One region of the Mesorhizobium sp. genome, then DNA from elsewhere that is predicted to be linked to it. Evidence: predicted binding sites of a transcription regulator. Region 1 holds the regulator's gene; each other region holds the start of a gene.
The links. The regulator LexA, encoded in region 1, represses DNA repair genes until DNA is damaged. The targets are predictions, from matches to a motif close to TGTTCNNNNTGTGTTCNG.
Positions count from the first base shown of each region.

Region 2: a site for LexA is predicted at 2,014-2,031, ahead of ACO07C_RS03905 (single-stranded DNA-binding protein). Genes of this name have one in related genera too.
Region 3: a site for LexA is predicted at 2,528-2,545, ahead of ACO07C_RS08885 (sel1 repeat family protein). Genes of this name have one in related genera too.
Region 4: a site for LexA is predicted at 2,101-2,118, ahead of ACO07C_RS16150 (DNA recombination protein RmuC). Genes of this name have one in related genera too.

Region 1 is NZ_OZ245860.1:994,132-998,977, forward strand. It holds gene ACO07C_RS04820 (ABC transporter ATP-binding protein) at 1-456, opposite strand, end outside; gene ACO07C_RS04825 (ABC transporter substrate-binding protein) at 522-1,508, opposite strand; gene ACO07C_RS04830 (GntR family transcriptional regulator) at 1,662-2,435, shown strand; gene lexA (transcriptional repressor LexA) at 2,915-3,640, shown strand; gene ACO07C_RS04840 (ComEC/Rec2 family competence protein) at 3,634-4,846, opposite strand, start outside.
Region 2 is NZ_OZ245860.1:810,249-815,094, reverse strand. It holds gene ACO07C_RS03915 (MarC family protein) at 171-800, shown strand; gene ACO07C_RS03910 (OsmC family protein) at 833-1,258, opposite strand; gene ACO07C_RS03905 (single-stranded DNA-binding protein) at 1,392-1,913, opposite strand; gene ACO07C_RS03900 (ArsR/SmtB family transcription factor) at 2,140-2,454, shown strand; gene ACO07C_RS03895 (SRPBCC family protein) at 2,451-2,945, shown strand; gene ACO07C_RS03890 (ATP-dependent Clp protease proteolytic subunit) at 2,970-3,575, shown strand; gene ACO07C_RS03885 (hypothetical protein) at 3,742-3,975, shown strand; gene uvrA (excinuclease ABC subunit UvrA) at 4,690-4,846, shown strand, end outside.
Region 3 is NZ_OZ245860.1:1,802,144-1,806,989, reverse strand. It holds gene ACO07C_RS08905 (AMP nucleosidase) at 1-1,117, opposite strand, end outside; gene ACO07C_RS08900 (hypothetical protein) at 1,287-1,481, opposite strand; gene ACO07C_RS08895 (hypothetical protein) at 1,518-1,676, opposite strand; gene ACO07C_RS08890 (DUF2147 domain-containing protein) at 1,891-2,232, opposite strand; gene ACO07C_RS08885 (sel1 repeat family protein) at 2,680-2,946, shown strand; gene ACO07C_RS08880 (branched-chain amino acid ABC transporter substrate-binding protein) at 3,339-4,460, shown strand; gene ACO07C_RS08875 (acetyl/propionyl/methylcrotonyl-CoA carboxylase subunit alpha) at 4,561-4,846, opposite strand, start outside.
Region 4 is NZ_OZ245860.1:3,412,872-3,417,717, reverse strand. It holds gene ACO07C_RS16160 (cation diffusion facilitator family transporter) at 1-293, shown strand, start outside; gene ACO07C_RS16155 (GFA family protein) at 364-768, shown strand; gene ACO07C_RS16150 (DNA recombination protein RmuC) at 794-2,068, opposite strand; gene def (peptide deformylase) at 2,172-2,702, shown strand; gene fmt (methionyl-tRNA formyltransferase) at 2,707-3,660, shown strand; gene ACO07C_RS16135 (GNAT family N-acetyltransferase) at 3,657-4,163, shown strand; gene truA (tRNA pseudouridine(38-40) synthase TruA) at 4,263-4,846, shown strand, end outside.

The sequences.
Region 1 (4,846 bases):
CCCGCCAGAGAGGAGGTCGACCCGAGTATCCAGCCGATTTTCAAGGCCGAGGCCCAGTATCGAGAGACGCTCCTTGTAGGATGCGAGCCGCGTGGGGTTCAGCCCCTGCCGCAAGGTGCGTTTGTGGCTGCGCAGGTCGGCCAGCAGCATGTTTTCCGCCACCGTCATGCTGGCAGCGGTGCCGCGCATCGGATCCTGGAAAACACGTGCCAATTTGGTGGCGCGCTTGTGCACCGGCATGTCGGTCACATCGGCGCCATTGATCAGGATCCTGCCGGAATCGAGGACAAGGGCGCCAGAAATGGCATTGAGCATGCTGGTCTTGCCAGCCCCGTTCGAACCGATGACGACACCGAAATCGCCGGTGGCAAGCGACAGGTCGAGGCCATCGAGCGCCACCTTCTCATCGGCCTGGCCCCTGTAGAAAACCTTGCGTGCGGATCGTATCTCGAGCATCAGACCCTCCCGAAAAACGGTGGCGGCCCTTCAAGGTGCCGCCACCTGCTTGATGACGCAGGATGTCAGTCGACGATGCAGCCGCAATCCGCCAGCGAAGCCGGGATTTCGATGCCAAACGCCGCCATCGCCTTTTTGGAGATCAGCGCCGCGTGGTCTTTGTAGGCCGGGCGCGAAGGCGGGATCGTCTTCGGGTCCTTGCCCTTGAGGATTTCCGCCGCGATGTTGCCAGCATTGACGCCAACCTGTTCGTAGTTGACCGCGAAGCTGGCCGGCACGACGCCGCCGCGCACGGCATTGTCGTCCGCGTTGACCACGGGGATACCAGCCTGGCGCGCCGCCGCCGAGACAGCCGCGATCGCCGGCTGGATGAGGTTCGAGGTGGGCCCGTAGATCACGTCGGCCTTGCCCGCCAGCGAGGCGATGCGCTGCTGGATATCGTTGACGTTGTCGATGCCGACCTCGACGACTTCGAACCCGGCAGCGGGTGCCGCCGCCTTGATCTTTTCAAGCAGCGCGACGTCGTTCGCCTCGCCCGGATTGTAAGGCACGCCGAAACGCTTGGCATTCGGAAGCAGCTTCTTGGTGAAAGCCATGACCGCGGCGACATCCTGGAGGTCGGTCGCGCCGGTCATGCCTTCGTCGCCCGAATCCCAGGACGGAACGAGCTTGGCCGCGACCGGATCGGTCACCGCCGCGAAGACGATCGGAATGCCCGAACCTGCAAGCGCCTTCTTGGCGATCTGCGAGACCGGCGTGGTGATGGTATACATGAGCTTCGGCTGATCCGCCTGCAGCTTGGCAATCATCTGCGGAACCAGAGAGGCATCGAAATTGGTGTGGCTTTCGGTGTAGACGACATCCTTGCCCTCGACGAAACCGTCCGCGGCAAGCGCCTTCTTGAAACCGGCAATGGCTGCGTTCAGCTGCGGATGCTCGCCGAAATTGGCAATGCCGATCTTGATCGGATCGGCGACAGCAGCGCCGAGGCTGACTGCGAGCGCGCCGGCCGTGATCAATCCCGACAGCCAAGCGGATTTCGACTTCAACATCATTTCCTCCCAGATTTGATTAGCGCCGCTTAAAGGACGGCAACCGCGGCGATCATGGTCAGTCGCTCCAGCCATGTCAAACATTATATATAATTCTTGCCATGCATTCGCATCATATATAATTTCTAGAACTCAGATAGCGGACGGATCGCGATGCAGGACCAGAAGAACTCCACGAAAACGGAGGCGGCCTATCAACTGCTGCGGCGAGACATACTCACCACCCGCCTTATGCCTGGCGCACCGCTCAAGCTGAGCGCGCTGCGCGGCATCTATGGTGTCGGCTGGACGCCACTGCGCGAAGCGCTGTCCCGCCTGGAGGCCGAACGCCTGGTCACAGCCATCAGCAATCGCGGCTTTGCCGTCGCTCCCGTGTCTCGGGCCGAGCTTGAGGACCTGGCACGCGCAAGAATGGTTGTTGAGATTCCCCTGTTCCTGGAATCGATCGAGAAAGGCGGCAGCATGTGGGAAGACGCCGTGGTTACCGCACATTACCGGCTATCGCGCTGCAAGACCGCCGTCGACGATCCCTCGGACGCGGCGGTCGACATATGGGACGAGAACCATGAGGCCTTCCACGCGGCACTTCTCAGCGCCGCTACATCGAGTTGGCTGTTGCGGTTCCGCTCGACCATCGCGGATCAACTACGCCGGCATCATCGCTTTCTCGGACTGGCGCCGACATTGCGGGCCGCCGCCGGCCTCAAGGATGGCTACGAAAAGGCCATGGACGCGCTGCGCGAAGCGATTGCGATCGAACACCACACTGCAATCATGGAGGCGGCGCTTGATCGCGACGTCGAGCGGGCAAAGGCGCTGATGACCGCCCATATCGGCTACACGCTGCATGTCTATGTCCACAGCGAGGACAGCGCGGCGAACAAATACACAGCGCGCGCCGGCAGCTCGAAAGCGGTCGGTGGATGATATCAACACCGCCGCATAGTCCAACGCCAGACCGGATCGCTTCCGCCCCGGGACCGGCTGGCCAGCCGGTTGCTCCCAGGCACAAGCGAGAGAAATCCCGCCAGCTTGACGCGAACACGCCGCCGTCAACCATCAGGTTGGCGTTTTGGTTTCGTTTCGTTCACGGATAGGCAAGACAAAGTCCCGCATCCATCCGGATTGCGCACGGTTTAACATGCAAGACAGCCAAGCTTGCCAAACCTTCGCAATCGTCTGGGAAGATGAAAAAATGTTATGGATTCAATCCGGTAACTTCGGATCTTGAACTACGCGTACGTAGCCGCGCCTGCATGGGCGAGAAGCATATGGTTTCCGCAGTCTGAACATATTCACTAAACTTTAAACGGTTGCGGAACACAAATGGAACAGATAGTGTTTGTTCTGGGTTTGTTTTTCTGATTCCGGTTTCAGATCCATCTTCGAAACCCCTGGGGGCCGCCATGCTGACGCGCAAGCAACATGAACTGCTGATGTTCATCCATGAAAGGCTGAAGGAAAGCGGCATTCCACCCTCGTTCGACGAAATGAAGGAGGCGCTCGACCTCGCTTCCAAGTCCGGAATTCATAGGCTGATCACGGCCCTTGAGGAGCGTGGCTTCATTCGCCGCCTGCCCAACAGGGCGCGCGCGCTGGAAGTGCTGCGTCTTCCCGATTCCATCGCACCTGGCCTCAACGCTGCCCGCAAGTTTTCGCCGAGCGTCATCCAGGGCAGCTTGGGTCGGCAGATCAAGCCGGCTGCCCCCTCGCGCCAACCCGCTGCCGGCAATGACGACGACGCCGTCTCGGCGATTTCCATCCCGGTGATGGGCCGCATTGCCGCGGGTGTGCCGATCGATGCCATCCAGCACCAGACCCATTCCATCTCGGTGCCGCCGGACATGATCACGGGCGGCGATCACTATGCGCTCGAGGTCAAGGGCGACTCGATGATCGAGGCCGGGATCTTCGACGGCGACACGGTCATCATCCGAAACGCCGACACCGCCAGCCCCGGCGAGATCGTCGTGGCGTTGGTCGATGAGGAAGAAGCGACGCTGAAGCGTTTTCGCCGCAAGGGTGCCTCCATCGCTCTCGAGGCCGCCAATCCGGCTTACGAAACGCGCATCTTCGGACCAGACCGCGTAAAGGTGCAAGGTAAGCTTGTCGGGCTGATCCGCCGTTATTGAGCCGGCACGGCAACGGGTTTGTCGGGCTTGACGTAGGGCGGTAGCCCCCTTGCCTCGCGTGAGAATTTTCTTTGCTGGTGCCAAGGCCGGTACGGTCTGTCGATCGCGAAGCTTATTGTCGGTCGTGAAACGGCTGATTGGGGGTCGAAGAAGACAGCGGCGCTTCCAGTGCGAGCGAGCTGTCGTTTGGTGACGACGAGAACGATGGGATTGTGGCATGGGTCGTAGGCCCTCGCGTCGTTGACGACGATCAGATCGGCAAAACGGCAGGCTTTCCACGCTTTCTTGCGATCCTCGGCATACGCAACGATCGCGCCGGATGGGTGTCGGGCAACGCACAGGTCGTCACCGCAATAGAAAGGCGCTCCCGGTGGCAGTTCGGCGGCATCGGCGATGTCGAATTGTTGATCGCTTGAGCCGAGGGTCTCCGGCTTGATAATGGTCTCGGACTTCAGCGCACGTTTCCAATTGTCGACCGTGAATTCATTGGGGCGTGCCCGGCTGACGGCGAGTTCGCCGCCGCCGATCGGCAACGCCACTAGGCGTGCATCTTCCGAAATCAACACATCCGGTGCGGGCGTATCGGAAATCGTCAGCAGGCCAGCAAGCGCGAACGGCAGCGACACCAGCCGCAGCCAGGTTGTCGCCATGGTTGCGATGACAAGGGCGATCGTAACAAGCAGGACCGACTGTAGCGAAATCAGCCCGACGGCGTCGATCGGCGAACGCTCGGAGAACCACGCCGACAGCGCGATCATGGCCGTTAGTCCCTTGCCCATGACATAGAGAAACGGCCCATCGGCGCCGAACGGCATTGCCAGCGCGCTGAAGACGGCAAAGGGCATGACGATCGCCGATACAATCGGCATGATGGCCAGATTGGCGAACAGGCTCAGTGGTGACACGCGCTGGAAATGCCAGATCGCGAAGAGTGCCGTTGCGCTGCCGGCGATGATGGACGTCATGGCAAGGCCGCCGGTAGCCAGCAGCAGTTTTCGCGTGAGGAAGACGGGCAGTGACCGTCGCGGCGGCGGCGTGCTGGCCTTGCGCGAGCGGTAGTCGGACCAGCCGGCATACGCACCGACCAGGGCGGCGGTCGCGGCAAAGGACATCTGGAAGCTTGGGCCGACCACCTCATGCGGCGAGATGGCGATAACGGCAATAGCGGAGATCGCCAGATTGCGTATGGTCAGTGCCGCCCGATCG
Region 2 (4,846 bases), 180 kb from region 1:
GTAGCGGCTGGTCACGGCCTCACCCGCGCGTTCGGCAAGCGAGATCGGCCGGTCGCTATCAGTTCGGCGCCTATGAATTTCCGCCACGCTCACAGTTTCCCCTGAACCAGCTTTGCTCTACCAATAGGCTGGTTCGGGCCAGTTCTGGCGCGGCCCGGTGGGGAGATCAGATGCCGAGCTTCGACAGCCTGTTCAATGCCTTTGTCACCATTCTCGTGACCATCGATCCGCCCGGCCTGGCGCCTCTGTTCCTTGCCGTGACGCGCGGCATGAACCGCGAGGAGCGCCGGCAGGTTTCCGTCCGGGCCTCGATCATCGGCTTCCTGGTGATGGCGCTGTTCGCGGTCGCCGGTGCGTCGATCCTGTCGGTGTTCGGGATCACGCTGCCTGCCTTCCGCGTCGCCGGCGGCTTCCTGCTGTTCTTCATCGCCTTCGAAATGGTGTTCGAGCGCCGGCAGGACCGCAAGGAGAAGATCGGCGACGTCGCCATCACCAAGGATATGATCCACAACATCGCCGCCTTCCCTCTGGCGATCCCGCTGATCGCCGGCCCCGGCGCGATCTCGGCCACGGTCTTGTTGTCGGGCTCATTCCAGGGCTTCGCCGCCCAGGCGGCGCTGGTCGGCATCATCTTTGTATGCTTGGTCATCACCTATCTAGTGTTCGTGCTGTCGGAACGCATCGACCGCATCCTCGGACAGACCGGCCGCTCGATCCTGACGCGGCTGCTCGGCGTCATCTTGGCGGCTCTGGCCGTGCAGTTCGTCGCCGATGGGATCAAGGCGCTGATGGCAGGCTAGCGCACTGTCTTGTGGGCGAAGCTGCTGCCCAGCTACTTGGCCGTCGTGTCGATCACTTCGAAATCGTGGGTGAGCGTGGCGGTCTTCGCCATCATCGCCGAGGCCGAGCAATATTTCTCGATCGACAGGTCGATCGCCCGTTTCACCTTGTCGTGCGAAAGCGCCCGGCCCTTGACGACGAAATGCATGTGGATACGGGTGAACACCCTGGGCTCGGTCTCCGCCCGGCCGGCGTCGAGTTCGACGACGCAGTCCTCGACCGCCTCGCGGCCCTTTTCGAGGATATGAACGACGTCATAGGCCGAACAGCCGCCCGTGCCGATCAGCAGCAATTCCATCGGGCTCGGTCCCGGCGTCTTGCCGTCCGGTCCGACCGCCGTGCCAAGAACCAACTTGTGGCCGCTGCCGGACTCGCCGACAAAGGTACGCTCCTCGACCCATTTTACCCGTGCCTTCACCGAACTCGCCCTTCCCTCAATTTCCTTGATCGCTCAGACGCCGGTCATCAATGCAAAACCCCGAAAGTCCATAGGACTCTCGGGGCACCATGCTTAACCAAAGTTGCACTCGCCGTTCAGGATCGCATTGCGATCAGAACGGGATTTCGTCGTCCAGCTCGCGCGACGAACCGCCACCGCCGCCACCCCTGGGGGCGCCGCCGCCACGGTTGAAGCCCTCATTCGGGCTGGACTGGCCGAAGTCGGAACCACGGCTGCTGCCGCCACCGGAATACCCGCCGACCTGGCCGCCCTCGCCTTGTCCGCGCGCGTCGAGCATCTGCAGCTCGCCACGGAATTTCTGCAGCACGACTTCCGTCGTGTACTTGTCGGCACCGGTCTGGTCCTGCCATTTGCGTGTCTGCAACTGGCCCTCGACATACACCTTCATGCCCTTCTTCAAGTACTGCTCGGCCACCTTGGCGAGTTGGTCGTTGAAGATGACGACGTTGTGCCACTCGGTCTTTTCCTTGCGCTCGCCGGAATTCTTGTCGCGCCAGCTTTCGGACGTCGCAATGCGGATGTTGACCACCGGTTCGCCCGAGTTCAGGCGCCGGATCTCGGGGTCCGCGCCGAGATTGCCCACCAGAATGACCTTGTTGACGCTACCCGCCATGATACTTCTCCGCGCTCATCCGAAACACATTTTTGTTGGCGTACCTTACAGGCTGCGGACAATCCTCGCCTGCCGTGGCTGCCTTTTCCCACAAGGTTTTTGTTCTCTTTTCGTTCCTATATGCATAGCCGCTTATTGTCAAGGAATGGCGGCAGTGCCTGGCAAACTCATATGGGTTCGAAAAGAGCGCTTGCCAAATCGATAAGTATACACTTATGCTTTCATCATGATCGAAGCTGAGATTTTCCGGGCCCTGGCGGACCCCACACGCCGTGCCGTATTCGAGCGTCTCGCCACAAACGAGATGAGCGTGTCCGAGCTGCGCAACGGGCTGACGGTGTCGCAGCCGGCCGTGTCCCAGCATCTGGCTGTGCTAAGAGGCGCCGGCCTCGTGATCGAGCGGCGAGCCGGCCGCAACGCCTATTACCGCGCCGACCCGCGGGGGCTCGCTCCCCTGCTCTCCTGGATCGATCGCTACCGCGCCTTCTGGCCGGAGCGGATCGAAAAGCTGAAGACGGTTTTAAAGGACATGGATCAATGAGGGACACGAAATCAATGATCGCCGAAAGCCAGGACAAGAACGCCCAGGATGCGATCGAGTTCGAGTACGACCTTCCCGAGCCGCCGGAAAAGGTGTGGCGGGCGCTGACCGTGCCAGAACTGCTCGCAGCCTGGATGATGCCGAACGACATCAGGCCCCAGGCCGGCAGCCGGTTTTCCTTCGCCGGGCCAGAGGCAACGATAGAATGCGAAATCCTCGACGCCGAGCCCGGGCGGCTGTTGCGTTATTCCTGGCGGGAGCGGCACCGCGATGCCACGCGCCAGGACGCACTCGACAGCACCGTTACGTTCACACTCGCGCGCACCGTTACCGGCGGGACGCATCTGCGCATTGTCCATGACGGGTTTGGCCGCAAGGCGATGCCGGCTGTTGCCATGGCCGGCGCCAACTGCCGGCTTTCGCTGGGGTTGGGCAATTCCAGGAAGCCTATCGCCGCGAACACCCATCCGCCGATGCTGCGCGCGGCTTGAACAAGGACAATGGAGATGAAGGCCATGAGTGGTGTCGCCAGTCTGGTGCCGATGGTGATCGAGCAGTCGAGCCGCGGCGAACGCGCCTTCGACATTTTCTCGAGGCTTCTGCGCGAGCGCATCATCTTCATCAACGGAGAGGTCAACGACGACATGTCGGCGCTGGTCTGCGCCCAGCTGCTTTCACTCGAATCGGACAATCCCGACAAGGAGATATCGCTCTACATCAACTCGCCTGGCGGCGTGGTGACCAGCGGCTTCGCCATCTACGACACGATGCAATACATCAGCTGCCCGGTGTCGACGGTGTGCATGGGATTTGCCGCGTCGATGGGTTCATTCCTGCTCATGGCCGGTACACCAGGGCGCCGCATCTCACTGCCCAACGCCACCATCCTGCTGCACCAGCCGTTGGGCGGCTTCCAGGGCCAGGCCTCCGACATCCAGCGTCATGCCGAGCGCATTGGGCGGACAAAGCGCCACATGACCGAGCTCTACGCCCGGCATTGCGGGCGCACCTATGAAGAGGTCGAACGCACGCTGGACCGCGACCATTTCATGACCGCTCGCGAGGCCAGGGAATGGGGTATCGTCGACCATGTTTTTGACACGCGCAAACAGGCGGCATGACGACCGAGAGCTCGCGAGCTGAGCAGAAGTCGATCAGCTGGCTGCCTTTTTTGCCGACGCCGCTCTGGTTTCGCTCCGGTCACGGCACTATAGTTCGCCGATGCTCGGAAAAACGTCACACATTGGGTTGAACCGACTGATCGTTGGCATCGCCGTAACCGCAACCATGGCTTGCGGCGCGGCATATGCCGAAGACGGTCAGGCGCCGGCTCAGAACGGCGCCCTGCCCGGTGTGACCGGCGACTATCGTATCGCCAAACCCGCACCTCAGCCTGAACCCGACGACGCGCTCCCCGGCAGTGGGAACGGCCAGTTCAGGATCGGCAACACGGATGTCAGGATCTCCGGCAGCATCACCGTGGATGTCGGCGCCGGCGGAATCAAGCCTTCCAACCGGTAGGCCAAAGCCTGCGGCGCTTCGATCTCCCGCATCAAACAAAGCAAGCTTCAAACAAACGACCCCGCCGCTGCTTCCGCAAACGGTCGGGGCCTATTGGATATCGAATCCAATTTGTCGGAGGGAGTCCTTCCGACTTTCACTTCGGATGCTTCGCGGCGTTCAGCCGACGACCCGACTAGCAGTCTTTGATTTTCGTGGGGACCGGCAGGTCACGGTTTGTCGGGCGGCGCAAACGCTGAAGCCCTGACACTTATGCCTGCCGCGGTTCCAGTGATACCTGGAACCCATGGGGACTATCCGGTGGCGTCATGGCTCCGCTCCTCTGTCCGTTTCGACATTTGTCGTTCGAAGCGCAAATCGCGGATGCCTGCGGCGTCTCGCAGGCCGCCCCCTGGGCGGCGAGGCCATCGAAAGACGGCCGGCTTCGTTGACGTTCGGAGTCTGCTCCCCTGACGCGGGGACGTCAACCTTTCAATAGCCGGTTATGAAAAATGTGATCGTTGAGACGCTTAGAGAGGCCGTTTGACAAGCCGCTTTTGTCAGGAGCGTGTTCGGCCTTTGTTCTTTCCGCTTGCCCCTTCGCAGGAAAGACGGTTAAACGAATTCGTCGAGAACCGCGGTGTCCCTCGACGTTGCGGCAATAATACCTACATAGGGGATGGTCGGGAAAACCCGCCAATCCCACGAATTCAAAATTTGAGGCGGCGACCGGCGATGGCCGACCATAAATATCTTTCCATTCGCGGGGCGCGCGAACACAATCTGAAGAACGTCGATCTCGACCTGCCGCGTGACAGCCTTATCGTCATGACTGGCCTGTCGGGATCCGGCAAGTCATCGCTCGCCTTTGACACCATTTATGCCGAAGGTC
Region 3 (4,846 bases), 810 kb from region 1:
CGGTGCGCATGATGCGCTTGAGATCGTAGCCGGACAGGCCGGTTACTTCGGCGACGGCCTCCTGCAAAGCCACCTGGATCTCCGCCAATGGCGGGATCGGAACCCAGACAGGAAGATCGTCGTCGAGAACGTGGTCTTCGCGCACATAGGCATGCGCAAGAACATAATCGCCCAGCGCCTGGGTGTTGCGCAGTCCGGCACAGTGACCGAGCATCACCCAGGCATGTGGCCTGAGCACCGCGATATGGTCGGTGATCGTCTTGGCGTTCGAGGGGCCGACGCCGATATTGACCATGGTGATGCCGCCATGGTTCGGCTTCTTCAGATGATAGGCGGGCATCTGTGGCAGGCGCGGAACTGCCACGCCTGAACTGGGCGCACCTTCGCCGGCCCTGGTTACGACATTGCCTGGCTCGACGAATTCGGTATAGCCACCGCCGCCTTCCGCCATCAGAGCGCGGGCGCGCGCGACGAATTCATCGATGTAGAACTGGTAGTTGGTGAACAGCACGAAGTTCTGGAAATGCTGCGGTGTGGTCGCCGTATAGTGCGACAGGCGATGCAGTGAATAATCGATGCGCTGTGCGGTGAAGGGCGCCAGCGGCCTTGGCTCGCCGAACGACACTTCGAATGTACCATTGGCGATCTGGTCGTCGGTTCCGTCGAGATCCGGCACGTCGAACAGGTCGCGGATTGGCCGCTTGATGCGCTCGGCCGCAGCGCCGTCGACATGGGTGCCTTCGAGGAAGGCGAAATGCAGCGGAATGGGCGTGGTCGATTCTGAAACGGTGACCTCGACGCCATGATTGCGCATGATCAGGCGAAGCTGTTCGGCGAGGTAGCTTTCAAACAGTCCGGGTTGGGTGATGGTCGTCGCGAAATTCCCCGGCGTCGGCATATGGCCATAGGCTTGGCGGGAGTCGACCTGGGTGAACGAATTGGTGGTGACGCTTATCTCGGGATAGAAAGCCCGATAGCGCTTGCTGTTGTCGCCGCCAGCGGCCAGCGCTGCAAACGAGTCACGCAGGAACTTGGTGTTACGGTCATAAAGGAGCTGAAGTGCGGCAACCGCCTTTTCGGGGTCGCTGAAGCTTTGCCGGCCAAAAGGCTCCGGCATGACGACCGATTCGATGGCTTGGGGATAGATTCGCTTTTCCATGGCTCAATATAGAGACTTGGAATGACCGTTGGGAGGGGGGCGGTGGCCGAAGGCGCCAAAAGCGCGGCTTTTTCTTTTGGCGCAAGGCCTTGAGTGCGTCTGATGATTCAATCTTGAAGCGTCGCGCTCAACCGCGCTGCAGGCTGACCAGAAGTACGAAGCCCACCCCTGATTTCCTCATCGCCGGCGCATCGATCGTCGAGCCGACATCGGCGCGCATGGCGGGCACGGCAAGGACAGGTGCCGCGAGCACCAGCAGGATGAGTGCCGCCCGCGGCAGCAGCCGAAGGACCTTGAGTGCGTTGGCGGCGATGGGGTTCATGGCTTGATACTTCTTTCGAGGTCTTGGCGCGGCGCTTCAGCGGCGCAGGTGATCGGGGCAGGTGAAGCCGCAGGTGCCGGATCCGGTCTCTGCCCAATAGCGGGTTGGGCGGCCGGCCTCGGCGACAAGGATGGCGAAGAACAGTCCGAAAAGGCTCATCAGCAGGCAGACGATGGTGAAACGGCGGGCGAGCATTGTCTGGTGTCTCCTTCAACACGCAGGAGAATGCCCGAGCGCGACTGAACCGGCTCTGATGCCGGCGTTCATCTGCCATTCAAATTCATTGACAGTTTTAGCAATCGCCGCCTGCCTCTGCCGGCGGTTCGTCACGGCGAGGCTGTCACAGCGCCGGTGATACGAAAACGGGGCCTCCTCGGGCCCCGTTGGTAATCCATGAGAGAGCGAACGATCAGAGTTTGTGCCAGGTCTGGCTCTTGCAGATCAGCCCGCCCAGTACGCAGCCGCTCATCTTCAATGATGCCCCCGACAGGGTCGCCTTGCCGGAATAGGTCTTGTCGTTTGCCGGGTCGGTGATGCTGCCGGCATACTTGTTGTCCCCGGCCGGCTTGAGCGAACCTATGGTCTTGCCGGCGTATTTGCCCGTCTTGAGCGTGATGGAGAATTCACCGGAGCCCGAGATGGCTGCTGTGTCGCCAGCCTGTGTCTTCCAGTTGCCTTCGATCGGATCGGCCCATGCCGCGCCGGCCATGATCAATGTAGCCGCGAGGGCCAGGCTCGTTTTTCGAAACATGTTTGTCCTCCCTGTGGGTTTCCCGGAACGGTGCTCCCCGCCGGTCTGCCGCTTACGCAAACGTAAGCTAATCCAGCTCCTGGCAAAACAAAAGCGGTGCCGCTACGGCAACAGCCAGGATTTTCGGATGCCGAAATCGCCCGCGCCAGCCCGAAAATGAAACGATCGATATCGTGTCTTTGTCGGCCGTGGTTAGCAGAGTCTTGATCTCGGCCTCGGAAATTTTCGTCAAATTTGGTCGAAACCGCCGCGATTGCTGACTTTGTATCCTTAACGAATTTCGACGTTTACCTATTGTTTTAGCTTTGTTTTCTTCAAATTAAGCACGCCATTTAACGACGGATTCAAGCCTGCGAGGCATTCTCGAAAGCATCGGAAGAGCGGCACGGAAGACAACACGCAAGCAGCTCTCGGGAGCCTGACAGGGGCCAGAAACAGGGGATTGAAATGGCACGTTTTGAAATGCTTGAAGCCGGTTTTGGCGCCATGGGCGCGACTGCACAGGCCGACATTCTTTTCGAATTGGGCATGATGTATGCGACCGGCCGCGACTGCGAGACCGATGTCGTCGCCGCCCACAAATGGTTCAACATCGCCGCGATCAAGGGCTCCGTCCGCGCCGCCGAATTGCGCTCGGAACTGTCGGCCGCCATGTCGAAGGCCGACATCGCCAAGGCGCTGCGCGAGGCTCGTGAATGGATGACCATGCACTGAGATCCGCCGGATCGTTGATATAGACCGCAGACAGGGAAGCTCCGGATCAAGGCCGCACAGATGGCCGGAACCGGCGGAATACAAAGGCCGCGCAAGACGGCCTAGCACATCAAGAACAAGAACGCGGCAGGCAAGGGCTGAGCTGCGCGGTTGCAGGGAAGGCGAGCGGGATTTAGGCGCGGGGGCGCTTGGGGATAGCTCGACGGGCGAAAAAAGCCGCGACCGGCCGGAACAAGGCCAGCGCGGCTTTTTTGCGTGGATGACGCTGTGCAGGCCCAATCGAGTGCCACCAATGCGCCTAGACAGGCCATGCGAAGGATGAAATTGTCCCGCCTCTCTGAAAGAAGCGCGGCCGGGGCGGCCGCGCGTGAAGTGGAGGAGTTGTTTCAACCATGAGAAAAACAAGTATTTTGAGCGCGGCCGTTTTTGGCCTCCTGATGAGCGCGCCAGTTGCCTTGGCGGACGACATCACCTTTGCGGTGGTCGGACCGATGACAGGACAACTCGCCACCATCGGCGACCAGTTCAAGCAGGGCGCACAGGCTGCCGCCGACGCCATCAATGCCGCGGGCGGCGTCAATGGCTCGATGATCAAGCTCGACATCGAAGACGACCAGTGCGATCCCAAGCAGGCTGTTTCAGTGGCCAACCGGATCGTCGCCAACGGCGTCAAGTTCATTGATGGCCACGCTTGCTCGGGCTCGAGCATTCCGGCGTCCGCCGTCTATGCCGAAGCTGGCGCCCTTATGATGAGCCCGGCCTCGTCCAACCCGGTGCTGACCGACGCTGCAGCGAAAGCAGGCTGGCCGACGATCATGCGCCTCTATACGCGAGACGATGCGCAGGGAGCTTTCATCGGCCCGTGGATCGCCAAGAAATACGCGGGCAAGAACGTCGTCATCCTGCACGACAAGAGCGCCTATGGTCAGGGCGTGGCGGATGCCGTCAAGGCGACGATGAACACCGGCGGCCTCAAGGAAGTGTACTATGACGCCATCAATCCCGGCGAGAAGGACTATTCGGCGCTCGTCACCAAGCTGAAGGATCTCAAGGCCGATGTCGTCTATTTTGGCGGCTACCATCCTGAAGCTGGCCTGATCCTGCGTCAGTCGGCCGAGCAGAACCTCAAGTTCCAGCTGATCATGCCCGACTCCATCGCTTCACCGGAATTCTGGCAGGTTGCCGGCCCGGCCGGCGAGGGCACCATGTTCGTGTTCCCGTCCGATCCTCAGGCAAAGCCGGAGGCAAAGGCTGCCGTCGAGAAGATCAAGGCCGGCGGCTTCGTTCCAGAAGGCTTCACGCTGTTCTCCTACGCCACGATCCAGGCTTTCGCCGAAGGCATCAAGCGCGCAGGCAGCGACGATCCGGCCAAGGTCGCCGAGGCGCTGAAGAACGGCACGCCGATCAGCACCGTTGTGGGCGATGTTACCTTCGACGAGAAGGGCGACCTCAAGAACGCCAGCTACGACATCAACCAGTGGCATGACGGCAAGTATGCGCCAATCGCGCAGTGATCGCTCCGGCGATCAAGTGAGTTGAAGAGATGGCCGGGCTTGTCCCGGCCATTTTCATTTCCGGTGGAGACCTCTGCTCCGAATGCCGGCGGCACGGGGATCAGGCGTGAACATCCTCGGCGAACCGCACCAGCACCGTGCCGTCGGTGACTTGTGCCCCTTCCGAGGCGATCTCGGCGACCACGCCATCGTGTGGGGCCGCGATGGTGTGTTCCATCTTCATCGCTTCGAGGATGAGCAACGGTTGGCCTTTGGTAACGGCTTCGCCGGCAGCCACGCGCACCAGCTTGACCAGGCCGGGCATCGGTGCGCGCAGACTGCCCGATGCCGCGGCCGATTCATCGGCCCTCGCCAAGGGGTCAGGCACGGCGAATGTGTAGCCGACG
Region 4 (4,846 bases), 2.4 Mb from region 1:
CCGAGGTGCAGAAACGCGTGCTGGCTATCGTCCAGGCGGATCCGGCGGTCCAGCAGGCCAATGGGGTGCTGACTGTTCACATGGGACCGGAAGAAATCGTCGCCGGCCTGAGCATCGAATTCGAGGATCACCTGACTGCGCCGGAGATAGAGGCCTGTGTCGAGCGCCTCGAAGCGCGGCTGAAGAAGGAGATGCCCGAGATCACCAGGCTGTTCGTCAAGCCGCAGACGACAGGCACCTGGGAGAAGCGGCGCAAGGTCATCGAAGCAGCTTCCGGCGAAGAACTGGCTTGAACAGCGCGGAAATTGCCTCGCGCGGTCAGCGGCCGCTATCATCGCCGGGACGACAGCAGGGAGAACAGACATGAAGATCGACGGCGGCTGCCATTGCGGCGCTATCACCTATGAAGCGGAGGTCGATCCGGACAAGACCTCGATCTGCCACTGCACGGACTGCCAGCAACTGACCGGAACCGCCTTTCGCGTAACTGTGCGGGTGTCGGAGGAGAACTACCGGATCACCAGGGGCACGCCGAAGATCTATGTCAAGGTAGGCGACAGCGGTGCCAGGCGCGCCCAGGCGTTTTGTGGCGAATGCGGCTCGCATCTCTATGCGACGTCGGTTGGCGATGGGCCGAAGGTCTATGGCATCAGGGTCGGAACGGCCCGGCAACGCGACCATCTGGTCCCAAGGCGACAGTTCTGGCACCGTTCGGCATTGCACTGGCTGCCGGAATTTGAAGGCGTGACGGTTGTGGACGAGCAGTAATAGGTGCCGGACTAGGCCCCGCGTTTCAGTCGTCGCCTTCGACAACCCTGAGCCTCAGCTGCCCAGTCTTGGAATCGGCTGCACGCGGGGCCGTTTCCACCTTGGCTGTGGGAGCACGTGAAATCTCGCCCGCGCCCGCGTCGCCCTCGGTTGGTTGCGCGCCGAACTCCAGCGCCTCGATCTTCTGGCCGCGCTTGGTTACCTTGGACGTCGAGACGAGGATGTCGTCGATATCCCTGGCGGATTGGCCGAAATGCACCTGCAGCTTGCGCACGCGCTCGTCAAGGCGCCCGACATCCTCCATCAGCCGGATGACTTCGTCCTGGATCAGATGCGCCTGCTCGCGCATGCGGGCGTCCTTCAGGATCGCCTGGATGACCTGGATCGACAGCATCAGCAGGGACGGCGAGACGATGACGATGCGGGCGCGGTGCGCCTTGTGGACGATCGCCTCGAAATTCTCGTGGATCTCGGCGAACACCGATTCCGACGGCACGAACATGAAGGCGGTATCCTGGGTCTCGCCCTGGATCAGATATTTCGCCGCGATATCGCGCACATGCACCTCGATGTCGCGACGAAACGCCTGGGCGGCGATCTTTTGCAATTCGGCGCCATCGGCGGCGCGGATGGCGTTCCAGGCTTCCAGCGGAAACTTTGCGTCGATGGCGAGGGAAGGCGCGCCGTTCGGCATTTTCACAAGGCAATCGGGCCGGCTGCCATTCGACAGCGTCGCCTGGAACTCATAGGCGCCATGCGGCAGTCCGTCGGCGACAATCGCCTCCATGCGCGACTGGCCAAAAGCGCCACGTGTCTGCTTGTTGGAGAGGATCGCCTGCAACTGCACGACCTGGCCGGCAAGTGACTGGATGTTGCCTTGTGCCGTATCGATGACGGCCAGCCGCTCCTGTAACTTTGCCAGGCTTTCATGTGTCGATTTGGTCTGCTCGGTCATGGTCTGGCCGATACGACCGGTCATGGCGTCGAGCCGCTGCCCGATCGATTGCGTGAGCTCCGCTTGCCGGGCCCCGAACACTTCGGCGATGGCGCCCATGCGGCCTTGCATTTCGGCCTGACTTTTCAGGATGCCGGCCATTCGGGCCTCGGCATCGCGGGCGTGGTCGGCCGCTTCCGCCGCCGCGATGGTCCGCGCCTGGGCCGACCGCCACAGGGCTATGACGAGCATCGCGAACAGGCCAAGAAACAGGACAATGCCGAAGACCAGCGCATGGCCAAGCGTGACCGTGGTGGCACCAAGCCGTACGACAGGCTCCGAAAGGATTGATGTCGGGTCATTCATGTGGATAGCATAGATGATTCGGTATGTCGGGACAGATCAAAACGTGAACGTTGGCCCGGCCCCCCGGTTGACGCTTTTCGCGGGAGGTCTTACGTGGAACGCCATGTCGATCAAGCCGCTCATCATCCTCCCCGATCCAGTCCTGCGCCAGCTTTCCAAGCCGGTGGAACGCGTCGACGACGCGTTGCGCAAGCTCGCCGATGACATGCTGGAGACCATGTACGACGCGCCCGGCATCGGACTGGCGGCGGTCCAGATCGGCGAGCCGCTGCGCATGCTGGTGATCGACCTTGCCAAGGAAGACGAGACGCCGGCGCCGCATGTCTTCATCAATCCGGAAGTCCTCGAAAGCGCCGACCAGCGCTCGGTCTACGAGGAAGGCTGCCTGTCGATCCCCGATTACTATGCCGAGGTCGAACGCCCGGCCGCCGTCCGGGTGAAATATCTCGATCGCGACGGCAAGCTCGCCGAGATCGAGGCCGAGGGCCTGATGGCGACCTGCCTGCAGCACGAGATCGACCATCTCAACGGCGTGCTCTTCATCGACCACATCTCGAAGCTCAAGCGCGACATGGTGGTGAAGAAATTCAAGAAGCTTGCCAGGGACAAGGTGCCGGGCAAGCTGGTGGGATAGGGGAATGCCCCTACGCGTCATCTTCATGGGCACGCCGGAATTTTCGGTGCCGACGTTGCGCGCGATCACTGAAGCCGGGCATGTGGTGCCAGCCGTCTACACGCAGCCGCCGCGCGCCGCCGGCCGTCGGGGTCTGGAACTGACGCCGTCGCCGATCCAGCGCGAGGCGGAGCGGCTGGGCATCGAGGTGCGCACGCCTGTGTCGCTCAAGGGCGAGGCAGAACAGGCCGCGTTCCGCGCCGTCGAGGCCGATGTCGCCATCGTCGTTGCCTATGGCCTGCTTCTGCCCAAACCCGTTCTCGGTGCTCCCAGGCTCGGTTGCCTGAACGGCCATGCCTCACTCCTGCCGCGCTGGCGGGGTGCGGCTCCCATCCAGCGCGCGATCATGGCCGGCGACAGCGAAACCGGCATGATGGTGATGCGGATGGAGGAAGGTCTGGACACCGGTCCTGTGGCAATGGTTGAAAAACTGGTCATCGGACCCGATATGACAGCCGGCGATCTGCACGATCGGCTTATGGAAACCGGCGCCGCGCTGATTGTGGAAGCGCTCGCGCGGCTGGAAAATGATGCCCTGACATTTACCACGCAGGCAATGTCGGGGGTGACCTATGCCAGAAAGATCGATAAATCCGAGACGCGCGTGGACTGGACACGGCCTGCCGCCGAAGTCCACAATCATATTCGCGGCCTGTCGCCCTTTCCCGGCGCCTGGTCTGAGACTGAAATTGGCGGCCGCATGGAGCGGCTGAAACTGCTTCGCTCGACGCTCTCCGAAGGCCTGCCACTTTCGGAAGATTTGGGCGAGTCGGGAGGAATTCTCGATGACCGGCTGACGGTCGCCTGCGGGGTAGGCGCGATCAGACTGGTCGAAGTTCAACGGGCGGGCGGAAAGCCCGCCGCCGCGCGGGAGTTTCTGCGCGGGGCCAAGATCGAAAAAGGAATGAAGTTCAAATGAGCATGATGTCGATACGCGCGGCGACGCCGCGGGACCGCGAGGCTATTCGCCTCGTCGAGGAGCATGCATTCGGCCAGCAGGCGGAGGCCGGGCTGGTCGATGCGCTGGTTACCGGCGGCGATGCCGTCGTCGAGCTGGTGGCGGAAGAAGACGGACAGGTGGTCGGCCATATCCTGTTTTCGCGGCTTTACGTGGGCGACGGCGCCAAGACCTTCGCGGCCGTGGCGCTGGCGCCCCTGGCCGTGGAGCCGTCGTTCCATGGCACGGGCATTGGTGGGGCGCTGATCCGCGAGGCGCATATTCGCCTCAAGGAGGCCGGCGAGACACTGGCCGTGGTGCTTGGCGACCCGACTTACTACGGCCGTTTCGGCTACAGCCATGAACGCGCGGAGAAATTCGAGAGCGAGTATCAGGGCGAAGCCTTGCAGGCGCTTGCCTGGGGTGAAGCGCCAGAGACCGGCAAGCTGGTCTACGCCTCCGCTTTCACCGCGCTCGCCGCCTAGAGCATGACGAAATCATGCGCAATTTGCTTGATTTAGAGCCGGACGATTTCAGGTCGATCAGCCCTGAAATCGTCCGGCTCTAGGCGAGCCCCATCGCCTATGCCGCGTTTTCGCCTCGACATCGAATATGACGGCAGCCTGTATGCCGGCTGGCAGCACCAGGCCGATCAGCCTTCGGTGCAGCAGGCCATCGAGCAGGCGATCGAGAAATTCTGCGGCGAGCAGGTGAGACTGCGCGCCGCGGGCCGCACCGATGCCGGCGTCCATGCGACCGGCCAGGTTGCGCATGTCGACCTCACCAAGGCATGGCCCGGCGACAAGGTGCGCGACGCCATCAACGCGCACCTGCGGATTGCCGGCCACCGCGTCGCCATCGTCGGGGCCGCCGCGGTATCCGAGGAGTTCGATGCGCGCTTCTCGGCGACCGGGCGCCACTATCTCTACCGCATCGTCAACCGCCGCGCGCCCGCCGCCCTCGACAAGGGCAAGGTGTGGTGGGTGCCGAAGCGGCTCGACGCCGTTGCCATGCACGAGGCGGCCAAGCTGTTGCTGGGCCGGCACGATTTCACCACCTTCCGCTCGACCCAGTGCCAGGCCAACAGCCCGGTGCGCACGCTCGAGCGCCTCGATGTCAGCCGCGTGGGCGATGCGATCGAGGTGAGAGCCTCGGCGCGGTCATTCCT